Regions from separate parts of the Nocardioides sp. AN3 genome, predicted to be linked through region 1. Evidence: riboswitches for the same ligand, from Rfam matches in the RefSeq annotation. Region 1 holds a riboswitch; the other holds the start of a gene.
The links. A riboswitch is a leader RNA that binds a small molecule or an ion and turns the genes downstream of it on or off. The one in region 1 is predicted to bind cyclic di-AMP.
Positions count from the first base shown of each region.

Region 2: another riboswitch for cyclic di-AMP. It lies ahead of ACYQ1K_RS08785 (NlpC/P60 family protein); the one in region 1 lies ahead of ACYQ1K_RS12655 (transglycosylase family protein).

Region 1 covers NZ_BAAIGC010000009.1:152,485-156,889, reverse strand. The annotation lists gene ACYQ1K_RS12665 (phospholipase D-like domain-containing protein) at 1-1,063, shown strand, start outside; gene ACYQ1K_RS12660 (thioesterase family protein) at 1,137-1,523, opposite strand; gene ACYQ1K_RS12655 (transglycosylase family protein) at 1,623-1,961, opposite strand; cyclic di-AMP (ydaO/yuaA leader) riboswitch at 1,966-2,121, opposite strand; gene ACYQ1K_RS12650 (DUF402 domain-containing protein) at 2,484-3,092, shown strand; gene ACYQ1K_RS12645 (aminopeptidase P family protein) at 3,111-4,405, opposite strand, start outside.
Region 2 covers NZ_BAAIGC010000006.1:19,086-23,490, forward strand. The annotation lists gene ACYQ1K_RS08780 (hypothetical protein) at 1-539, opposite strand, end outside; gene ACYQ1K_RS08785 (NlpC/P60 family protein) at 799-1,737, opposite strand; cyclic di-AMP (ydaO/yuaA leader) riboswitch at 1,818-2,005, opposite strand; gene ACYQ1K_RS08790 (hypothetical protein) at 2,148-2,354, opposite strand; gene ACYQ1K_RS08795 (DEDD exonuclease domain-containing protein) at 2,465-4,243, shown strand; gene ACYQ1K_RS08800 (Lrp/AsnC family transcriptional regulator) at 4,248-4,405, shown strand, end outside.

The DNA of each region.
Region 1 (4,405 bases):
CGCGGTCCAGGAGCTGGACTCCCGCGCCATCGCGACGGCGATCATCGCTGCCAAGCAACGACGGGTCGCGGTCCGGCTGATCCTCGAGGGCGACTACCTCGTCGAGGCGCCCGGTCGCCCCGACCCCTGGACCGTCGGCGGCGACTTCGAGGAGAACCGGACGATCCATGACGCCGTGCTGCGCGCCGGGATCGATGTGATCACGGACCTGAACGCGGCGATCTTCCACCAGAAGTTCGTCGTCCGCGACCTCGGACTGCCCACGGCGGCCGTGCTGACGGGCTCGACGAACTTCACTCTCACCGACACGGGCAAGAACACCGTCACCCACGGCATCGGAGCGGGCAACAACCTCAACCATGTGGTGATCCTGCGCGGCCAGCGGGTGACGGCGCAGTACGCCGCCGAGTTCGACCGTCTCCGCTCGGGCACCTTCGGCGCCCTTCATGAGCGTCGAGACCCCCGGCCCAGCGAGATCACCCTGGGCGGCATCAGGGTCAAGCCCGTCTTCGCCCCCGACCAGGGTCCCGAGATGGAGATCATGAAGCAGATGCTGAAGGCCACCAGCACCGTGGACTTCGCGATCTTCACCTTCGCCCAGTCCTCCGGCATCGACGACACCATGTTCCGGCTCGCGCCTCCCGCCCTCGAGCGGCTCCGCGGGGTGCTCGACCGGGACCAGGGGGCCCAGGCATGGGCAGCGACCGGACCGCTGAAGCGGGCCGGGGTCGACCTCTACCAGAACCGGCCCGGGACCGGGGTCCGCAAGGTGCATCACAAGCTGATGGTGATCGACAGCCAGCTCGTGATCGCGGGGAGCTTCAACTACACGGACCCGGCCAACACGCTCAACGATGAGAACATCGTCGTCCTGGGGGACCTCGAGGCCACCGACCCCGACGTCAGGAAGGTCCAGAGCGAGCTGGCGACCTACGTCCTCACGGAGATCGAGCGCATCATCACCGCACTCTGCGACCCGGTGCCAGCGGCGGTGACGCCACAGCCGGCCCCAGGACCTGCTCCCGCGCCTGCACCGGCACCCGCGCCTGCACCGGGCCCCTAGCTGGTCGCGGACGGAGACCGGCCGGCCCGACCCCGGCTCTGCGAGGTCCGTGCCGACTCACGGCCCTCGACCCTCAGGGCTTTCGACCGAGCCTCTCCAGGAACCGTCCCGCGTCCACGACGGCGCGCGTGATCACGCCATCGGCCAGCACCTGACCTGACGACGCATCAGTCGCCTCGACGTCGAAGGTCAGGAGCCGCCCCTCTACGGCGGTCAGCGCGGCGCCGACGCGCACGGACGCGCCGATCGGCGATGGCGCCCGGTGCTCGACCACCACGCGCGTCCCGACGGTGGTCTGGCCCTGTTCGAGCGTGGGACGGGCGGCCTCACAGGTGGCTGCCTCCAGCCACGCGATGAGCCTGGGCGTCGCCAGCACCTGAAGGTCCCCGGAGAGCAGCGCGCTGGCGGTGTCCGCGTCGGTCACCACGAACTCGAGCACTGCCGTCACGTCATCGCGCACAGCGACATCATGCGGCAGGCCGACGTCAGGCGTCCGGCCACGCGTGGGATCCCCCCGAGATGCTGGAGATCCCACGCGGACCGGCGAGAGCCGTGGCCCTCAGCGCACGCCGATGCGCGCCGAACAGGACGGCCATGCGCCCCAGCCCTGGCCGCGCTTGATCCGCTCGGCGATCTTGATCTGCTGGGCCTTGGTGGCGCGGCTGGGCAGCCGGGCGAACCGGCCGCCGCCGTACCCCCGCCAGGTGCTGCGGCTGATCTGCAGGCCGCCGTAGTAGCCGTTGCCGGTGTTGATGTGCCAGCGGCCGCCCGACTCGCACATGGCGAGCCGCTGCCAGGTGCGGGTGCTGGCGGCGTCGCTGGGTGCCGCGATCGCGACGAGGGGAGTGGCGGTGCTGGCAGCGAGGACGAGGGACGTCACGAGAGTGCGCAAGCGCATGGGGATCTCCTCCGCGCCTGCGAGGTTAGCTGTCGGGTTCGGGCGGAGCATGCCCGGCCGCCGGTCTCGGCGACTTCACCCCAAGGGCGCCCCTGCTGTGAGCAGAGAGCCCGGAAGGACCTGGGTCCCCCGCTCCTGCCCGTGCGATTCCGATCGAAGGGCCGCCCGGCCGGACAGGACTCGGCGGGACCGGGGGCCGTCCCCCCGTTGGCGGGACGGCAACGAGGGTAGGCAGACGACCCCCCTCGATGGCAAGTCCTCAGGCTCAACTCGACAGGTGGGGGTCAGGTCCGGGTCAGGTACGGCGAGCCGGCTGTCAAGCCCCATCCGCCGCTGTCGCCCCCGCAGCCGAGCGCCGAGTCGCCGCCCCGGATCCTGCGCCACGGAAGTAAAACCTCGCGCGGCAGGCGCTCGAGGGAGGCCCCACCTGTTGTCGCGGCCCGTCGCACCCCACCACACTGAGAGGGTGCGCGCAGCCGCCCGCCCCGACCACCCTCACGTCGCCTTGTCGGTCGTGGCGTGATGGCCGCCGTCCGCGTGGTGAAGTCCAAGTGGGACGGGACCGTCTCGGCAGTGAGCTCGGCATGCTCGGTGGGCGTCGCGAACGACATCTGGGCATGGCTCGTCCCCGCCGGCAGCCGCCGGGAGCGGCCAGGCACCGGCCGGATCGAGGTCGTCGGAACGGATGAGCTGTGGGTCGCGGTCCCGGGTGAGTGGTGGGTGCTGTGCGCCTATGCGGACGCCGCGGGGTCGCTGATCGGCTACATGGGGCACGCGTCGGCTCCCTTCGAGCCGCCGCGCGACGATGCGGAGATCGGCTGGATCGACCTCGACCTGGACTTCGAGGTGGCAGGCGACGTCGGGTCGGTCCGCGACGAGGCCGAGTTCCATGGTCACGCGCGGACGATGGCCTATCCGGCCCACGTCGTGCACGGGGCGTGGGTCGGGGTCGCGACGATCGCAGCCCGGTTCACCAACGGCGACTGGCCGTTCGACGGCTCGCTGGACGAGCTGGCGAGCGCCGTCCTCGCGTCCCGGGAGGTCGGCCGCGGGGCGGAACGGGCGTCGCCGACGTCGGCATCCGGCTCGCGTCGTCGAGCGCGCGACGAAGCAGCGCGACTGGCCCGTTGACGCTGGCCGGACGCTGCCTCAGTGCACGGCTTCCGCCATCCAGGCCTCGATGCCGACGGCGTCGAGGGGCAATGCCCCCGAGAGCACCTCGCTGCCCGACTCGGTGACGAGGACGTCATCCTCGAGCCGGACGCCCACACCGCGAAGCTCCGGCGGGACCGAGAGGTCGTTGGCGTGGAAGTAGAGACCCGGCTCCACCGTCATGACGACGCCGGGCTGCAGCGTGCCGCCCTGGTAGGCGTCATATCCCGCGCGTGCGCAGTCGTGGACGTCCAGCCCGAGGTGGTGGCCGATCCCGCAGACCAGCCAGCGACGGTGCTGCTGTCCGGCCGGTGAGAGCGCCTCGTCGACCGAGACCGGGAGCAGGTCCCAGTCGTGCAGTCCTTGGGCGATGACCTCCATGCAGGCCTTGAAGAAGTCGCCGAACCCGCGCCCCGGACCGACGCTGGCCAGGCCGGCCCGGTGGGCCCGCTCGACGAGGTCGTGCACCTGGCGCTGCACCGGCGAGAAGCGCCCGGAGGCAGGGAAGGTGCGCGTGACGTCGGCGGTGTAGAGCGAGTCGACCTCGACGCCCATGTCGAGGAGGAGGAGCTCGTCCGGCAGGACCGGGCCGTCGGCGCGCACCCAGTGCAGCGTCGGCGCGTGCGGTCCGGAGCCGACGATCGTCGCATATCCGGGACCGTTGCCGAATGTGCGCGCAGCGCGGTCGAAGGTGCCCTGCAGCCAGCGCTCGCCGCCCGCGCCCATCGCGGTGGGGATCTCCCGGACGGTCTGGCGGAAGCCCAGCACCGTCGCATCGACCGCCTGCCGCAGCTGCGCGACCTCCCACGCGTCCTTGACCATCCGCAGCTCCGACAGCACGCGGGTCAGGTCGACGGAGTGCTCGAGGGCATCGAGCGCCGTCGGGCGGTCTCGGTGACCGGCGAGGAGCGCCCCGACGGATGTCGCGATCACCGTGTCGAGCTCGGTCAGGTCGCGGACAGGCAGCTCCAACGCACGCTCCCAGTCACGCAGGCGTGGCGTCGCGCCGACCCACAGCTCGCCGTACGTCGCGTTCGCGAAGAACCCCTCCTCGCCCGGGCCGAAGGGTGCCGGCAGATAGAGGGTCGCGTCGTGGGCGGAGCCGGCCGGGGTCATCACGAGCACGGCGTCCTCCGCCGTGCAGCCCGTCAGCCAGACGAAGTCGCTGTGTGGCCGGAAGTCGTAGTAGCAGTCGTTGACCCGCGCGGGTGCGCGCCCGCCGGCGACGATGATCATCTGTCCCGGGAATGCCGTGCTGAGCCGGGCCCGGTGGGCGGCTGCGGCCTCGGCGG
Region 2 (4,405 bases), on a different contig from region 1:
ACCTCGGGGTTGACGAACACATGGACGGGGGCGTTGGCCGCGCCGGACCCATCGACGCTAGCCGTCACGGCAGCGACGCCGACATACGTGCCCACAGCGGTGCCGAGCGCCTTGTCCAGGTCGGCCTCCGAACGGGGCACCTCGACCACGAGGGGCCCATGCCATCCTCTGATCACGCGGCCGACGATCGGCACGGCGCGCCTCGCCAAGCGCGCGTAGCGGTCGACCGTCGTGGTGTCGGGTCCGAGCGCCAGCACGCCGGATCCGGCGTCGACATGCACGGGGCCCCTCAGCCACAGCGGAGTGCGCTGGGGCCCACCACCGAACTCCGAGATCGAGGCGGCGCCCGCGGCCGACGAGAAGGAAACGGCGACCTCCTCGTGCGTCGACGCGGAGTCATAGCGGCCGAACCGCCACGTCATGTCCACGGACGCGATCCACCGACCGCTCGGTCCGGTCGCACCTGCCTCGTCCACGTAGCGGGCCGTGAAGTCCGTGACCTCGAGCGCCACCGCATTCGAGACGATCGAGCGCAGCAACGTCTGAGCCCGCGAGTCGACTCCCAATCGCGCGGCAGCCGCAGGGTCGCGTGCCGAGACCGCCGCCTCTAGCCGATTGAGCGCGACCGCTGCCAGGTCCGGACGCGCCGGCGAATGAGCAGCGCGAGGGGTGGAGGCGACATAGGGATCGGGCTTGAAGGCGACCCACGCAATACCGGCGAGCCCCAGGCAGAGAAACGTGACAAGACCGGCCGCCCACCAGCGTGGACGACCGGTCTTGCCGCTCGTTGAGGACGACTCAGCCAGGGCGGACGGCGCCGGAGTAAGGCATCGAGTGCAACGGAGAGATCCGCACACCCTCGCTCGGGTTGGCGGCGTGTAGGACCATTCCGCCGCCGATGTAGAGACCGACATGGCTGATCGGGCTGTAGAAGAAGACCAGATCGCCCGGCTGCAGGTCGCTCTCGGCGACGTGCGGGCCCGAGCTGAACTGGGCACGCGAGGAGTGCGGCAGCGAAACGCCGGCCGCTCCCCAGGCGCGCATCGTCAAGCCTGAGCAGTCGAATGCGCTGGGACCGGCCGCGCCCCAGACATAGGCGTCACCGAGCTGGGCCTTCGCGTACGTGACAGCGGCCGCAGCGCGCCCGCTCGCCGGGACGTCGACCGCTGCAGAGATGTCTCCGATGGCGGCTCGGGGACTGTCGCGCGAGAGGAGCGCTTTGCGCTGCGACTCCTTGAGCTTGGCGAGCAGAGCCTTAGCGTCGGCCAGCTTGGACTGGACGGCCTTCTTGTCCGACGCGAGCTTCTGCTCGGTCGCGGCGACCTCGGCGGTCCGCTGCTCCGTCGCCTTGCGGCGCAGCCGCAGGGCGTCGAGCTGAGTCGAGTAGTCACGGTAGAGGCCGGCCTGAAGACTGTCGTAGGCCGAGATGGTGGAGAGCTGGCCGAGGAACGCCTTGGGGTCGTCTGAGACGAACACCTGGCCCACTGCCGAGAGGTTCGACCCCTCGAACTGCTGGAGCATGGTGTCGCGCAGCTGCACGCGGACGGCAGACAAAGCGGACTCCTGGCGCGCCTGGTCGGCGCGGACGCTGGTGAGCTCCCGCTGCAGCGTGTCGAGGCGCAGGCGCGCCTCGTTGTAGTTCTCGGTCGCCTGGTCAGCGTCCTGATAGAGCTTGTCGACGCGCACCTGGACATCCTTGATGTTCGGCTTCGCCTCGGCGGGGGTGGTGGTGGTCACTCCGAAAGTGCAGGCGATGGCGACGCCTGCCACCGCTGCGGTGACTCGTTTCCGGCCGTTCAGCACGAGCGGGCCGTCTCCCTTGCTGTGTCGTACGCCTACCGAGTGAGCTGACGGATTCGGGCACGACTGGCCCTACCCCCACTCCTCGCGGCCACTGTCACCAGCAACTGCACCTCGTGGGCGATTCACCCCAGATGACCCCGCCTCGCGGCGGTGTCGGTTGGTTCCCCGGCTCCCGACTGGCCCGATCCAGCCGAGATTGAGCGCGATGCCCGCGCGAGTCGGTCGACCCACTTCCACGGACATCTGAGTGGTGAACTCTAGCCGCCCGTCGCGAGTGCAGCCAATCGGTCGAGCGTGCGTGTTGGGGTCCATCCAGACCATCTCCGTCACACCAGCCCCAGCAGTCACGCCGACTCGACATCACCACTCGACGTGGGAGTCACCATGCGCAAAGGAGGCACCAGGCCGCCTTGCGCGAGGACGTCGAGCGCGCGGCGCTCGTCGTCGTCGAACCCCAGCTCCGGCGGGGGGCCGAGCAACACCGTCACGACGCAGTCATGACAGGCCAGGCCGCGCACCATGCACGTGTCGCAGTCGATCCTCGTGGTCATGTCGAACAGGCTGACAGGCACCACCGACAATCACTGCGACAGCGCTAGGGGACGGCGGGACGCCGCGCGTCGTCCCAGGAATGTCGGAGCTCGCTCCTAACGTCGCCCTCATGAGCATCACTCGGACGGCCGGCGCCCGTTGGGAGAGCCAGCGCAGCTTCGACGAGCTGGGCCGACCGCTGCGCGACATCACCTTCTGCGTCGTCGACCTCGAGACGACCGGCGGCTCTGCGGAGGGCGGCTCGATGATCACCGAGATAGGGGCCGTCAAGGTGCGCGGCGGCGAGGTGCTGGGCGAGTTCCAGACACTGGTGAACCCGCGCAGCGAGATCCCGGCCTTCATCGCCGTCCTCACCGGGATCAGCAACGCGATGGTGGTGGACGCCCCCTCGATCGAGTCAGCACTTCCGGCGTTCTTGGAGTTCGCACAGGGGTCCGTGCTGGTCGCCCACAATGCCCCGTTCGACGTCGGGTTCCTGCGCCACTTCGCCGACCGTCAGGGCCGTCCGTGGCCGAGCTTCGAGGTGCTCGACACTGCCAAGCTCGCCCGTCGCGTCATCACACGCGACGATGCGCCCAACTGCAAGCTGTCGTCGTTGGCGAAGGTCTTCAACTCCACGACCACACCCAACCACCGGGCGTTGTCAGACGCGCGCGCAACCGTCGACGTGCTGCACGGGCTCATGGAGCGCCTCGGCGGCCTCGGCGTGCACACCCTCGAGGAGCTGCAGACGTTCTCGGGACGGGTGACGCCGGCCCAGCGCCGCAAGCGTCACCTCGCCGAGGCGCTCCCCCACGCCCCCGGGGTCTACCTCTTCGAGGACGAGCGCCGGCGGGTCCTCTACGTCGGCACCTCCCGTGACCTGCGCAACCGGGTCCGCTCCTACTTCACCTCGTCGGAGACGCGGACACGGATGGGTGAGATGGTCGGTGTCGCCGAGCGTGTGACGGGCATCGAGTGCGCGACCCCCCTCGAGGCGCAGGTCCGCGAGCTCCGCCTGATCGCCCAGCACAAGCCTCGCTACAACCGTCGGTCGCGCTTCCCCGAGAAGGTGCACTTCATCAAGCTGACCCGAGAGCCATGGCCACGCTTGGCCCTCGTGAAGCGCGTGCTCGACGACGACGCCGACTATCTCGGCCCGTTCAGCTCCAAGAAGGTGGCGGAGAAGGCGCTGCAGGCGCTGCACGACAGCTTTCCGATCCGGCAGTGCTCGGAGCGCCTCGCCCGACGTCCGTCCAAGACGCCCTGCGTCCTGGCCGAGATGGGCAAGTGCCTCTCCCCCTGCGACGGCAGCGCCGATGAGAGGGCCTACGGAGAGGTCGTCGCGCAGCTCAAGCAGACGTTGTCCCGAGAGCCCGACCGCGTGGTCGAGTCCCTCTCGGCGCGCATGGGCGCGCTCGCGGCCGACGAGCGGTTCGAGGAGGCAGGGGTGCACCGCGATCGCCTGGCGGCCTTCATCCGCGCCGCGGCTCGCACCCAGCGCCTGTCGGCCTTGACCAGGTGTGGCGAGATCATCGCTACCCGCCGGGAGGACAATGGACGCTGGAGCGTTCATGTCATCCGCTTCGGCCGACTCGCGGCTGCTGGCGTGCTTCCTCCAGGCGCGGACGCACACGCCTACGTCGCTCAGTTGCGTGCGAGCGCCGAGACGGTGCGCCCGGGTCCGGGCCCGACGCCCGCCGCAACGGCTGAGGAGAGCGAGGTGATCCTGCGCTGGCTGGAGGCACCCGGCATCCGCCTGGTCGACGTGGAGGGCGCGTGGACATGCCCCGTCGCGGGTGCGAGCCGGCACCTGGCGGTTCATGACGCCGTCCACGAGTCACGCAAGAGCCTCGTGCCGTTCGACGACAGACGAGACCTCGCGACGGTCCATCAGCCGGTACGGTGACCTTGTGATCACCGCCATCGTCTTCGTGCAGGCCGACACCGCTCGGATCCCCGAGGTGGCCGAGGCGATCGCCGCTCTCGACGGCGTCAGCGAGGTCTACTCCACGACCGGGCAGATCGACCTGATCGCGCTGGTGCGCGTCCGCAACCACGATGACATCGC